One region of the Streptomyces sp. NPDC005281 genome, then DNA from elsewhere that is predicted to be linked to it. Evidence: riboswitches for the same ligand, from Rfam matches in the RefSeq annotation. Region 1 holds a riboswitch; each other region holds the start of a gene.

Region 1 (3,380 bases):
GTGCGGTGAACGGCGTTGCTGACGGGATACCGGACGTCGTCCGGTTCACGCCGGGCCGATGAGTCGTCGGATCCGTATTCTTCGGATCATGGCCGCTCCGACTGCATATTCACTCATCGCCACTGACCTGGACGGAACGCTGCTGCGCGGCGACGACACACTCTCCGACCGGTCACGCGCCGCGTTGGCGAACGTGACCCGGGCAGGTGCCCGCCATCTCGTGGTCACGGGCCGACCCGCACCGCGTGTGCGCCCGCTTCTCGATGAACTCGGCGGCGAGGGACTGGCGGTGTGCGGGCAGGGGGCGCAGCTCTACGACGCCGGCACCGACCGCATGCTGTGGTCGGTGACCCTGGACAGAGAGCTGGCGGAGACGGCGCTCGGCAAGATCGAGGCGGAGGTCGGGATGCTGTACGCGGCGGTCGACCAGGACGGGGTGGACGGGCTGACGCTCATCGAGCCGGGGTACGTCATGCCGCATCCGACACTGCCGGCGGTGCGGGTGCCACGCCGGGACAACCTCTGGGCGGAGCCGATCAGCAAGGTGCTGCTGCGCCACCCGTCCCTGTCCGACGACGAGTTGGCGTCAGCGGCACGGGGAGTGGTCGGTTCGCTGGCGACGGTGACCATGTCCGGGCCCGGCACCGTCGAACTCCAGCCATGCGGGGTGACCAAGGCGACGGGCCTCGCTCTCGCCGCGGCGCACCTCGGTCTCACCCCGTGCGCGACGCTGGCCTTCGGTGACATGCCCAATGACATCCCGATGTTCGACTGGGCGGCCCGAGGTGTGGCGATGGCCAACGCGCATCCGGAACTGAAGGCGGTGGCCGACGAGGTCACGTTGTCGAACGAGGACGACGGAATCGCGGTGGTCCTGGAGCGCCTCTTCGGCTTCTAGCGCCACCGCCGCACCCGCCCGCACGCTTGCCCGCGCGCACCTGTTCGCGCGCCTGCCCGCGCACACCCGTCAGCCCGCACTCCGCCGGTGCGCGTCGTCGCCCGCCCGGCGACGCGTCCGACACGCGCGCCGGGCCACGACGCAACCGCACCCGCCGACGGTCCGAGAAGGCGCCGTCGGCGGGTGCGGTGAGAAACGGGGGTGCGGGGTGGATCAGTAGGCGCCGTTGACGTTGTCGATGGAGCCGTAGGTCTTGGCCGCGTAGTTGCAGGCGGCGGTGATGTTCGCGACCGGGTCGTAGATGTTCATCGACGTGCCCGAGACGTGGTACGCCTGGAACGTGGGGTCGATGACCTGGAGCAGGCCCTTGGAGGGGATGCCCGCGGCGGCGTTGGAGTCCCAGTTGTTGATGGCGTTGGGGTTGCCGGAGGACTCGCGCATCACGTTGCGGTAGATGCCGTCGTAGCTGCCGGGGATGCCCGCCTTGGCCATGACGTCCAGGGACTGCTTGATCCAGCCGTCGAGGTTGTTGCTGTACGACTTGACGGAGGCCTGGGTGGCGGTGGTCACCTTGGACTTGGCGACGGCGGCGGTGGCGGTGGCGGTGGTCTTCGCCGTGGTGCGGACGGTCGTCGACCCCAGCGACTTCGTGCCGACGGTCAGCTTCAGGCCCGGACGGATCAGGGCGGGGTTGTCGCCGATGACCGCGCGGTTCGCCGTGTACAGCTTCTTCCAGCCGCCGCTCTTGGGGTACTTCTGCGCCACCTTGGACAGGGTGTCGCCGGCGACCACCTTGTAGGTGACGAGCTGCACGTTGGGGACCACCGCGGTGTGGGCGGTCTTCGCGACCTGGGGGGCCTGCGCCGGAGTGGCGGCGCTGGCGCCGGTCGCGCTCACGAGCGGAAGGGCGAGGGCGATGCCGCCCGTTCCGGCGGCGATCATGCCCCGGGTGATGACGTTGGTCTTCATGCGACGGTGCTTGGCTCGTACGGGCATGGCGAATTTCCTCTCCGACGCCTGCGAGGTGAGCTGTCGGGTTCGGGCGGGAGATGCCCGGCCGCGCTGTGAGCGCGGCTTCACCCCAAGCCGGTCCGGTATGTACGGATCGGCGGCTTACCTGTGGTTCCCCCGCTCCTGCCGTGGCGTGGGTCGATGGGTTGCCGGGCGGCGGCAGGATTCGGCGATCCGCCCGGGGTCGACCAGAACGTATGCGAGAGCACATGTCCGAAACAAGACGAGATTTGACCGCGAAGATCGCTTTCGCCTGGTTAAGGCGAGGGTAAAAAGTCCGATTGTGCCGGAATTGGATCCTCAACTTGCCTTTGGCGAAGGGGTTGGGTCGAGAACGGTGCGCGGCGGCGGTGCGGCACGCCGGTGACTCAACTCACGAGACCAAAGAGCATTAAGGCGGCATGAGGGGTAAATCGGGCATCAGGCGTGGGTCGGTGAGCGCCGGCGGGCTCTTCGGAGGGGGCCGATCGGCCCCTGACGCGACGGGAATTGTGGCGTGGGACACGTCGGGGCGGGCCCCGTCCGGGGCCCGAGCCGTCCGGGCGGGACCGCCGGCCGGAAGCGAGCCGAACCCAGGCGGACGCCAGGTGAAGTGCGGCTCTTTTCAACGGCGTTCGGTGTGCACGCGAGCGAGGGAACGCGAACTCCCTTGCCTGTGGCTCGTGTCGGCTCGGTCAGCCGGCCGTGCGCGGGATTCTCTTCTCCCAGGTCCGGTGGAAGACGACCTCGCCGCCGTCCTTGCAGACGAGTTCGTCGGTCGTGATGAAGTCCCGCGCGTCGCAGGTGAGTGCGGAGACCGTCTCGACTCGGGCGTCCCACGGCAGGTCCGGGCGGTGCAGCCGGATCGACCACGCCGAGCGGGCGCCGGCGGACAGCGGGTCCGGTGAGTCGATCGTGTACGTCTCCCGGGCCTCCTCCGTGTATTCGAGGCCGTCGGGATGGACGTGGGTGCCGCCGTGGCCCGGGTCGGTCTCCAGGCGCCAGGTCTCCGCGGCCACGTCGCGCAGGACCAGGCGCCGCGGCCGGGACTCGTCCAGGGTCTCGGAGACGGTCACGCCGAGGGGTTCGTACTCCTCCGGCTCCCCGAAGGTGATCGAGGGGTCCGACTCCCGTGTCCGTACCGGGAGTTCGAGGACGCTGCCGATCGGCTCCAGGGTGAAGCCCGCCTCCGAGCCCGGCTGGGGCCAGATCCAGGGCCAGTACGCGGAGGAGACGCCCAGCCGGATGCGGTGGCCTGCCGGGAACGCGTAGCCGATGGCGTTCAGGTCGAGCACCACGTTCTCCGCGGTGCCCGGTTTCCAGGGCACAGCCTGTTCGGGGCCCTGGCGCGCCGACAGGTTCAGGGCGCCCCGGGTGACCAGCGTGGACGCTCCGTCCGGCGCCACATCGCAGAGCCGGGCGATCACCTGCCCCCTGGGTGACGCGGACGTCAGCCGCAGATTGACCCGGGGGCGGCCCAGCACCCAGGTCT
Region 2 (3,380 bases), on a different contig from region 1:
AGTCCGGGCCCACGGCGGTGGCGATGGTCGAGGCGAGAACCGAGAGCCCCTGTGTGGCCACGCAGACGAGGAAGACGCCTCCCGCCATGCGGCGCCGCCAATGCCGTACGACGGCCACGAGCAGGATCGGCCAGAGCACGGCCGACAGCGCGAGCAGGGCCTCGGCGAGCACCTGCCATCCCAGCAGGGAGAACCGGGTGCCGAGTACGGTGGTCGCCGCGACGGCGGTGAGGCCGGGAGGTGTGCCGGCCTGCCGCGTCCATTGCTCCCGGTCGTCCGCCAGGCGGACGAGGAAGTCCGCGGCGAGCCCGAGCCAGGCCAGCGAGGCGAGGACCAGCGCGATCCGGGAGAGGGTCTCGTAGCCGGTCAGGTGCAGCCCGACCGAGATGATGCCGGTGGCCATGACGGCGGCCCCCGCGGCGGGCGGCCGCCCCGCCCACCAGGTGCGGAACGAGGACGTGTCCGGCATGTCCGGTGTTTCAGGCATGCGCCCGATGCTAGGGCCTGTCCTGCGGATCAGACCGGAGGAAGCCCCGGCGCCGTGCGGACGCGGGTGGGCGGGCCGAGCCCCGCGTCCTTGGCCTGGTCCGGAGGACCGGCGCCGGGGCATCCGGAGGACCGGCGCCTGGCATCCGGACCGGTCGCGGGCGAGCGTGCGTGAGCGGCCGCGGAGGGGCGGGGCGGGGCGAGCGCGCGGGGCACGCGCGCGGGCCTCTCGGCTCCCGCGAGCGCGCCCCGTGGAGAGGTCCCGGCCTACCCGGGGCGCACCACGCTGTGGATGATCGACGTGCCGCCGTAGTAGATCGACTCCTCGCGGACGTACGCTCCCGGCTTCGGCGCGTGGATCATCATGCCGTCGCCTATGTAGAGGCCGACGTGGCTGATGTCGTCGTAGAAGAAGACGAGGTCGCCGGGACGGGCGTCGGCGAGGGGGACCGTCGTGCCGGCGTTCACCTGGTCGTAGGTGACACGCGGCAGGCTGACGCCGGCGGCCTTCCACGCGGCCTGGGTCAGGCCCGAGCAGTCGTAGGAGTCAGGGCCGGTGGCGCCCCAGACGTACGGCTTGCCGACCTGCGCGCGGGCGAACGCGAGCGCCTTGGCCGCCTTCGCCGTGTACGAGGAGTCCGTGTCCGCCGATCCCGTCGCCGACCCGGCGGAGGACCCGGTCGCCGAGCCGGATGCCGAACCGGTCGAGGTGCCCGAAGACTGCTTCCGGGCGGCCTTCTCGGCGGCGGCCTGCTGCCGTGCCAGTTCCGCCGCCTTGGCCGCGGCCTGCTCCTGCTTCTTCTTCTCGATCGCCGCCAGCCGTGCCTTGTCCTCGGCGTTCAGCTTCGAGAGCAGGTCGCGGGCCTCGGTGAGCTTCCGCTGCACCGCGGCCTTGGAGGTCTTGAGTTCCTTCTGCGTGGCGGTCAGCGACTCCAGGCTCCGGGTGGCCTCCGCCCGCTTTTTGGTGGTGGCGGCCTGCTCGGTGATGTAGTCGTCGACGGACGCCTTCTGGCGGGACGTCAGGCGGCTCATCAACTGGGTCTGGTCGAAATAGTCCTGCGGGTTGTCCGCGAGCAGGAGGGTCGCGGTGTCGGGCGCGGCGGCCCCGGTGCGGTACTGCGCCGCGGCGAACGAACCCAGTTCCTCGCGAGCGGTGTTGAGCTTCTCGGTGCGCTGGGCGACGTCGTCCAGCAGGGTGTCGACGCGCTTGCGCTGCTCGGCGGTCTTCTCCCGGGTCGCGTTGTACTTGTTCGTGGCCGTCTCGGCCTGGTGGTAGAGGTCGTCGACCTTCTTGGAGACTTCTTCGATGCGGGGCCTGGGTTCGGCCGAGGGGGCCGCGTTGGCGGTCTGGGAGAGCAGGGCCACGGAGGTGAGGGCCGCCGTGGCGAGGGCCGGGGTCCGTATGCCTGCGATGCGCGTACCCGAAGGACGCGATTTGCGGTGCGACGCCAAGAGAGGCGACTCCTTCCGTCATCCGCCTGCCGAGTTAGCTGTCGGGTTCGGGCGGGTGGTTCCGGAAGGTTGCCCTACGGTCCTTGCCCCACAAGGCGGTTGGACCGATTCACCCCAAGGTCGGTGGGTCCCCGGCTCCGGCGGCCTCGCGGCGTACGGAATCGGCGGAGGCCGCTCGGCCCGGCGACGTTCGCCGGTTGTGGTCGAGTGGCCTTCCGGCACGCTAGCCAACCGGTGTGGCCCATGTGAAGGTTGATGTGCGATATGCCCGATACATTTTCGTGACCTTGGCCGCACCCGCCGCATTCCGCGTGCCAATCGCGCCAATCCGACCACTTTGCCCTCGGCTTGACCTTCGGTGATCGATCGATCGCACATGGTCATGGTCCGGGAGAGTCCTGTCACGACTGCCCGTCGAGTTCTCCGGGTGGCGGCGGGCTGTCGGTGGGGCGGCCTAGACTCGGAGAGCGATGAGCAGCCTCTTTGACGACAGCTTCCTGGCGAACCTCAAGCCCTCCGCGGCCCACGAGGAAGAACACCCGCCGCCGCCCGAGGACGATCACGTACCGGAGCAGGTTCCGGACGATCTGTTCGGCGGGAAGTTCGACATGCCGCCGAACCGGGACGCGTACTACCGCGACGGCGCCCCCAGGCCCGCCGTGGACCCGGCGGCCCTGCTGGACGGACTGAACGAGAACCAGCGCGCCGCCGTGGTCCACTCCGGCTCCCCGCTGCTCATCGTGGCCGGCGCCGGCTCCGGCAAGACCCGGGTGCTCACCCACCGGATCGCGCATCTGCTCGGCGAGCGGAGCGTTCACCCCGGCCAGATCCTCGCGATCACCTTCACGAACAAGGCCGCGGGCGAGATGAAGGAGCGCGTCGAGGCGCTCGTCGGCCCCCGTGCCAACGCGATGTGGGTGATGACCTTCCACAGCGCCTGCGTCCGCATCCTGCGCCGCGAGAGCAAGAGGCTCGGTTTCACCTCCTCGTTCTCGATCTACGACGCCGCCGACTCCAAGCGGCTGATGGCGCTCGTCTGCCGTGATCTCGACCTCGACCCGAAGCGTTTCCCGCCGAAGTCGTTCAGCGCCAAGATCTCGAACCTGAAGAACGAGCTGATCGACGAGGAGGACTTCGCCGCCCAGGCCACCGACGGCTTCGAGAAGACCCTCGCCCAGGCGTACGCGATGTACCAGTCGCGGCTGCGCGAGGCCAACGCGCTCGACTTCGACGACCTGATCATGACCACGGTCAACCTGCTGCGCGCCTTCCCGGACGTCGCCGAGCACTACCGCCGCCGCTTCCGGCACGTCCTGGTCGACGAGTACCAGGACACCAACCACGCGCAGTACTCGCTGGTCCGGGAGCTCGTGGGCACCTCCGAGCACCCCGTGGACGTACCGCCCGGCGAGTTCGACCTGCCCCCGGCCGAGCTGTGTGTC
Region 3 (3,380 bases), on a different contig from region 1:
CGCGGGAACACTGTCGTCGGCCAGGGCGTGCAGCACCTGGGAGTGCTCGGCCGTTCGCTCCTTGATTATGGCGCGGTAGGAGTTGATCATCCGGTTCGCGGCCTTGCCGTCACCGAGGAGCGCGCGCAGCTGGTCGAGATCGCCTTCGCGGACCATCTTCCAGAACTCGCTGCCGTCCGCCGGGTCGGTCAGCGGGAGGTTCATGTTCCGCACGCCCGGCAGTTCGACGTCCGGGCCCTCCAGCTTCTGGTCCGCGGCATTGCGGAAGTCGAAGATCGTGTGGAGTCCCAGGGAGGAGAGGAACGCGGCGTCCTCCTCCGTGGCGTGTGCCAGGTGGCCGCTGCGGAACAGCTGCCCGTAGCGCACGCGCCGGCCGTCCGCGGTGGGCAGTCCGCCCACGTCGCGGAAGTTGCGCACTCCGCCGAGCTCGGGCTCGGTCGACGGGATCTGCTGCGTCACGGGGGCTCCTCCCATTGGCCTCCGGCGTCGCCGGACTGGACTCGGCGTCGCTCGTCGGCAGTTGTACCGGCTCGCGCTCTCGACGATACGACATGGGTTCCTCGGGCAATGAGTTGTCCACAGGCACCGCCTCGCGGACGGGACCCCTTGATGGTCTCGCTGCACGGCTCCGCGCTGCCGGATGCGCGTTCGAACGAATCGAGTGATCCACCGCACGCCCCCACCTCGAGGATTCCGTGACGAATTGTTCCCAAATGCGGCATTCGCACGATCGGTGATTTGCGCGTCATTCCGCACGGAGATCCAGATGTGCCGGATATCCGTCCACGTCACATCTGACCGTTCTGTCCGATTAAGCACCTTCATTACAACTGGCCCTGGAATAAGGCGCACTGGGGCGAGTCGCGTGAGGAGCGTCATATTCGTGACGATGCGTTGTCGTCGTCGATTCTCAACGCCCCGCCATTACGGGCGGGTTGAGATGTCCGGAAGATCGTCATTCCACGGAGGGTGACGGCGATTTCCGCATGGATCAAGAAAGGCGAGCGCACAGAAACCGCACATAGTTGTCGACGCGCTCTCATCTCGCTTACGTTCTGCCTCAATCCGGACGGACGCCCAATCCTGCCGCCGCCCGGAATCCGCACACTCACCCGTACATGGCAGGAGCGGGGGACCCACAGGTTCCGTGCCTGGTCCGGTTCCCGGAACAGGCTAGGGGTACAGCCGCGCAGCAGCGCGGCCGGGCATCTCCAGCCCGCACCCGACAGCTCACCCCGCAGGCGCCGGAGAGGAAATCGCCATGCCCGCGAAGGGTAAGCACCGCCGTCCCAAGTCCCTGCGTTTCACCCGCTCGATCGCCGTGGCCGGAACCGGTGGCGCCGCACTCGCGCTGCCTCTGATGGGAGCCACGGGCGCCCACGCCGCGACCCAGGCCACCGTCGCACAGCACGTCGAGCGGGCCGCGACCGCCGCCCCCGCCGAGAAGACCGTCAAGGCCGCCACCACGAAGACGTACGCGGTGAGGTCCGGTGACTACCTCTCGAAGATCGCCGACGAGCAGAACGTCAGCGGCGGTTGGAAGAAGATCTACTCCGACAACCACTCGGCCATCGGCAGCGACCCGTCGCTGATCCACCCCGGTCTGAAGCTGTCGCTCGGCAAGAAGGCCGCCACCGTCGCCCACTCGGCCACCCGGACTAGGGCCTCGACGACGGCCTCGACGGCGTCCGCCACGACGACCGCCACGACGTCCGCGGCGACCCCGGCCGCCGACACGGCCGCCTCCTCCGGCACCGCTTCCACCAGCAGCTCCTCCGGCTACACCCTGCCGGTCGACAGCAGCAGCATCGGCACCGGCTACAAGGTGCCGGGCAGCATGTGGTCCAGCGGTTACCACACGGGCGTGGACTTCGTGGTCCCGACCGGCACCACGATCAAGTCCATCGCCGCGGGCACTGTCGTCTCCGCGGGCTGGGGCGGCGCCTACGGCAACCAGGTCGTCATCCAGCACGCCGACGGCAAGTACTCCCAGTACGCCCACATGTCGTCGCTGTCCGTCTCGGCGGGGCAGACCGTGACCGAGGGGCAGCAGATCGGCCTCTCCGGCGCGACAGGCAACGTGACCGGACCGCACCTGCACTTCGAGATCCGCACCACGCCCGACTACGGCTCCGACGTCGACCCGGTGGCGTACCTGCGCTCGCACGGTGTCGCCGTGGGCTGACGCCCGACTTCCTGCTCCTGACGGCAGGACGATCTCCGAAGGCCGGACCCCATGATCCCCTGGGTCCGGCCTTCGGTGTTCCCGCGGCACCGGTTTCCGGGGCACCTGAGAGATCGGGTTTTCGGGGCATCTGAGCGATCGCTGCTTCAACGTCCTTGCCGCGAGCCTTATTCCGGAGTTGACCAACGCTTGGCGAGTGGCTTATCTCACCGCCCGTCAACCCTTCCCTACGGTCGCGTAGCTCACATCGAAGGGTTAATCATGCTCGATGTGGCAGACGATTCGAAGAGTGACAACAGATCGGTGATCGGGTCGTACGTGGCGGTGGGGGACAGCTTCACCGAGGGCGTCGGCGACCCTGGGCCCGACGGAGCGTTCGTCGGCTGGGCCGACCGGTTCGCGGTACTTCTCGCGGACCGCAGGCCCGAAGGCGATTTCGACTACACCAACCTCGCCGTGCGCGGCAAACTGCTCGACCAGATCGTCGAGTCCCAGCTCCAGAGGGCCAAGGAACTCGGCCCGGACCTGGTCTCGTTCAGCGCCGGCGGCAATGACATCATCCGCCCCGGCACCGACCCCGACGAGGTCGCGGAGCGCTTCGAGCGCGCGGTCGCCGATCTCACCTCCGCCGTGGGCACCGTGATGGTGACCACCGGCTTCGACACCCGTGGCGTCCCCGTGCTCAAGCACCTGCGCGGCAAGATCGCCACCTACAACGGACATGTGCGGGCCATCGCGGACCGCTACGGCTGTCCCGTCCTCGACCTCTGGTCCCTGAAGACGATCCAGGACCGGCGTGCCTGGGACGGCGACCGGCTGCACCTCTCTCCCGAGGGGCACACCCGGGTGGCGCTCCGTGCCGGACAGCTACTCGGCTTCGAGGTGCCGGCCGACCCGGACCAGCCCTGGCCGCCCCTCCCGCCGCGCGGCACGCTGGAGGTGCGTCGCGACAACATCCAGTGGGCGCGCGAGTATCTGGTCCCGTGGATCGGACGGCGGCTGCGCGGGGAGTCCTCGGGCGACCACGTGGCGGCCAAGGGGACCCTCTCGCCCGACGACATCAAGCTGCGCATCGAGTCGGTGGCCTGATTCGGGACCGGTCCGGCCGGAGGGGGAGACCTGCCCGGCCGGGTCGGCGCCGGCCTCCGTGCGACCTGGGCCCCGAGTCCGGCGCCTGCCACCGTGGCCGACCTGG
Region 4 (3,380 bases), on a different contig from region 1:
TACTTCACCCCGGCGGAATTCACCGCCGCCCCCTTCTTCACGGCCGCGCCCCTGGTCGCCGCACCCCTCTACTCGCTGCGCGGCACCGTTCTCGCCGGTGTACTCGCCGTCGGCGCGGTGCTCGTGGTCCATTTCCTGCTCGGGATCGTCCTGCACGTCGACGCGGTCACCGAGGTGGTCACCGTGACGACTGCCGCCGTCCTGGCCGTCCTCATCAACATCCTGGTCAGGCGCGGCGACGAACGGCTCGCCTCCGTCCGGGAGATCGCCGAGTTCGCGCAGCGCGCCGTGCTGCCCGAGCCCGAGGCCCGGATCGCCGGGCTCGAGGTCGCGGCCCGGTACGAGGCGGCGCAGGAGGACGCGTTCATCGGCGGCGACCTGTACGCGGTGCAGGACTCCCCGCACGGCGTACGACTGGTCGTCGGGGACGTACGGGGAAAGGGGATGACCGCGGTGGCCGCCGTCGCGACGGTGGTCGGCGCGTTCCGGGAGGCCGCCGAGCAGGAGGCGACGCTGGAGGGCGTCGCGGGGCGCCTGGAGCGGGCCCTGACGCGCGCGGGCACCCGGCGCGACGGCGTCGAGGCGGCCGAGGGGTTCACGACCGCCGTCCTCGCCGAGATCCCGCACGGCGAGGACGTCGTACGTGTCGTCAACCGCGGCCATCCACCGCCCCTGCTGCTGCGCCCCGACGGCACGCTCGCCGTCCTCAGCGCCGAGGTGTTCGCGCTGCCTCTCGGGATGAGCGAGCTGGGAAGCCCGCACGCCCCGACGGTGCAGGACCGCTTTCCGCGCGGGGCGACGCTGCTCCTGCACACCGACGGACTGTCCGAGGCCCGCGATCCGCGGGGGGAGTTCTACGATCCGGCGGCCTGGCTGGCCGGACGCGTCTTCCACGCGCCCGACGAGTTGCTGACCGCCCTGGTCGAGGCGGCTCGCCGGCACACGGGCGGCGCTCTGACGGACGATCTGGCGCTGCTCGCCGTCCGGCGCGCGTGACGGGTGCCCGCGACGGCCGCCCGCGAACAGGCCGTCAGGGAAGCACGTGCAGGTGACATGCGGCCAACTCGCCCGTTTTTCATCGCTCATGACCCCAAAGTCCAAGCCAAAAGCCGTTAATGATCAGTCGGAACAGCTTGGAATTCGATGCCCGGGTCTATTAACGTTCGATAACGCAGCGCGGCCGTTACAGCCGTCACAAGAGGTGGCTCCGTGCGCACGCGCGGAATCCCGCAAGGGAACCGGGGACCCATCCCATGGGGTGAATCGAGCGTAACCCGCCGTGCACGCACGGTGGCAGTACGCCCGTAGGAGACCTTCCTGCTCCGAACCCGTCAGCTAACCCGGTAGGCGGCAAGGAAGGAAAGGAGTGCGCCCACGTGGCGTCAAACCGGCCCGCTCAGCCGACCTCGTTCCCGCCGAATGACACACACACCTTCGGCTATGCCACGGACGAGGGGCCCTGGGAGGAGTGGAACCCCACCGAGGATTCCGTCGCTCCCGTCCGCGGCCGGCACCGCACGGGCAAGCAGCGCGGCGGAGGACTCGCCCGCAGCTCCACGGTTCTCGGCGTCGGTGTCATAGCCGCCGTCGGAGCGGGCGGCATCGCCAGCGCCGCTCCGGGCAAGCCGCCCGTCTCGATCTCGCTGCCCGACCTGTCGTCGGTCACCGCCTCGGCCAAGGCCCTGATATCGGACGGCGGGTCCAGCGCCCCCAAGGGCTCCACCACTCCGCTCACCGATGCCGGTCTGACCAGTGCCGACGCGGCCCACGGCGCCGGCGACGCCGGTGAGGCGCTGCGCGACCGCATCATGCAGCAGGCCAAGTCGCAGCAGAACCACGCCGACACCGCCACGCAGCAGGCCGCGCAGACGGCCGCCGCGAAGAAGGCCGTCGCACTCGCCGCCAAGCAGCAGGACGACGCCGTGGCCAAGGCCACCGCCGTGAAGCAGAAGGCGGAGGAGGCGGCCAAGGCGAAGGCCGAGAAGGAGCGCCTCGCCGAGCTCGCCAAGAGCTACTCGCTGCCGACCTCCTCGTACACCCTGACCTCGCGCTTCGGTGAGGCCGGCTCGATGTGGTCCTCCGGCTACCACACCGGACTCGACTTCGCGGCGCCCACCGGAACGCTCATCAAGGCGATCCACAGCGGCACCGTGACCGAGGCCGGCTGGGCGGGCTCGTACGGCTACCGCACGATCCTCACCCTCGACGACGGCACGGAGCTGTGGTTCTGCCACCAGTCGTCGATCAGCGTCGGCGTGGGCCAGAAGGTCGCCACCGGCGATGTCATCGGGCGGGTCGGCGCGACCGGCAATGTCACCGGGCCGCACCTGCACCTCGAAGTGCACCCCGGCGGCGCCGCCACCGGCATCGACCCGATGGCGTGGCTCCAGAGCAAGGGCCTCAACCCCTGATCTCCGGCAGCCCTGTCGTCACCCCCCCCGACTTCAGGGCTGTCGGTCAGGCAGGTGAGCACACCGGCGTGGGACCCGGCCGTCCCGAGGTGATTGCGGAATACATCCATCCGGCCCGGGCGTTGAAGTCCCACATGACTTCTCTCCGCAAGCTCGGTTCGTCCGACCTCGAGGTCTTCCCGCTCTCCCTCGGGGGCAACGTTTTCGGCTGGACGGCCGACGAGACCCGGTCCTTCGCCGTCCTGGACGCCTACGCGGCGGCCGGCGGCAACTTCCTCGACACGGCCGACTCCTACTCGGCGTGGGTCGAGGGCAACGAGGGCGGCGAGTCCGAGACCGTCATCGGCAGGTGGCTGAAGAGCCGCGGCAACCGCGCGGACATCGTGGTCGCCACCAAGGTCAGCCAGCACCCCGAGTACCCGGGTCTGTCCGGTGCCAACATCAAGGCGGCGGCCGACGCCTCACTGCGCCGCCTGGGCACCGACCACATCGACCTCTACTACACGCACTTCGACAAGCCGGAAGTGCCGGTCGAAGAGATCATCGGCGCCCTCGACGAGCTGGTGAGGGCCGGCAAGGTGCGCCACATCGCCGCCTCCAACATCTCGCCGGAGCGGCTGCGGGAGTCCCTGGAGTTCTCCGACCGGGAGGGCCTCGCCCGCTACGTCGCGCTCCAGCCGCACTACAACCTGGTCTCGCGCGACACCTACGAGGGCTCCCTGCTGGACGTCGCCTCCACGGCGGGTCTGGCGGCCGTCCCGTACTTCGCGCTCGCCGCCGGGTTCCTCACCGGCAAGTACCGCCGCGGCGCGGAGGTCGACTCGCCCCGGGCGGCCGGCGCGGCCAAGCACCTCGGCACCGAACGCGGGCCGCGGGTCCTCGCCGCCCTCGACGAGATCGCCGGGGCCCACGGCGCCGCCGTCCCGACGGTCGCCCTCGCCTGGCTGGCCGCACAGCCGACGGTCGCCG

Evidence for each region. A riboswitch is a leader RNA that binds a small molecule or an ion and turns the genes downstream of it on or off. The one in region 1 is predicted to bind cyclic di-AMP.
Region 2: linked by a shared signal. The riboswitch ahead of ABZV42_RS22745 (NlpC/P60 family protein) and the one ahead of ABZV42_RS35045 (transglycosylase SLT domain-containing protein) in region 1 are both predicted to bind cyclic di-AMP.
Region 3: linked by a shared signal. The riboswitch ahead of ABZV42_RS09420 (LysM peptidoglycan-binding domain-containing M23 family metallopeptidase) and the one ahead of ABZV42_RS35045 (transglycosylase SLT domain-containing protein) in region 1 are both predicted to bind cyclic di-AMP.
Region 4: linked by a shared signal. The riboswitch ahead of ABZV42_RS06975 (M23 family metallopeptidase) and the one ahead of ABZV42_RS35045 (transglycosylase SLT domain-containing protein) in region 1 are both predicted to bind cyclic di-AMP.

What each region holds. Positions count from the first base shown of each region.
Region 1 is NZ_JBEXGX010000035.1:44,598-47,977, forward strand. It holds gene ABZV42_RS35040 (Cof-type HAD-IIB family hydrolase) at 89-898, shown strand; gene ABZV42_RS35045 (transglycosylase SLT domain-containing protein) at 1,112-1,894, opposite strand; cyclic di-AMP (ydaO/yuaA leader) riboswitch at 1,898-2,053, opposite strand; gene ABZV42_RS35050 (CocE/NonD family hydrolase) at 2,584-3,380, opposite strand, start outside.
Region 2 is NZ_JBEXGX010000016.1:46,363-49,742, forward strand. It holds gene ABZV42_RS22740 (tellurite resistance/C4-dicarboxylate transporter family protein) at 1-487, opposite strand, end outside; gene ABZV42_RS22745 (NlpC/P60 family protein) at 754-1,938, opposite strand; cyclic di-AMP (ydaO/yuaA leader) riboswitch at 1,946-2,115, opposite strand; gene pcrA (DNA helicase PcrA) at 2,409-3,380, shown strand, end outside.
Region 3 is NZ_JBEXGX010000005.1:107,271-110,650, reverse strand. It holds gene ABZV42_RS09425 (tyrosine-protein phosphatase) at 1-459, opposite strand, end outside; cyclic di-AMP (ydaO/yuaA leader) riboswitch at 1,100-1,257, shown strand; gene ABZV42_RS09420 (LysM peptidoglycan-binding domain-containing M23 family metallopeptidase) at 1,262-2,185, shown strand; gene ABZV42_RS09415 (SGNH/GDSL hydrolase family protein) at 2,489-3,274, shown strand.
Region 4 is NZ_JBEXGX010000003.1:400,764-404,143, forward strand. It holds gene ABZV42_RS06970 (PP2C family protein-serine/threonine phosphatase) at 1-996, shown strand, start outside; cyclic di-AMP (ydaO/yuaA leader) riboswitch at 1,209-1,365, shown strand; gene ABZV42_RS06975 (M23 family metallopeptidase) at 1,377-2,411, shown strand; gene ABZV42_RS06980 (aldo/keto reductase) at 2,546-3,380, shown strand, end outside.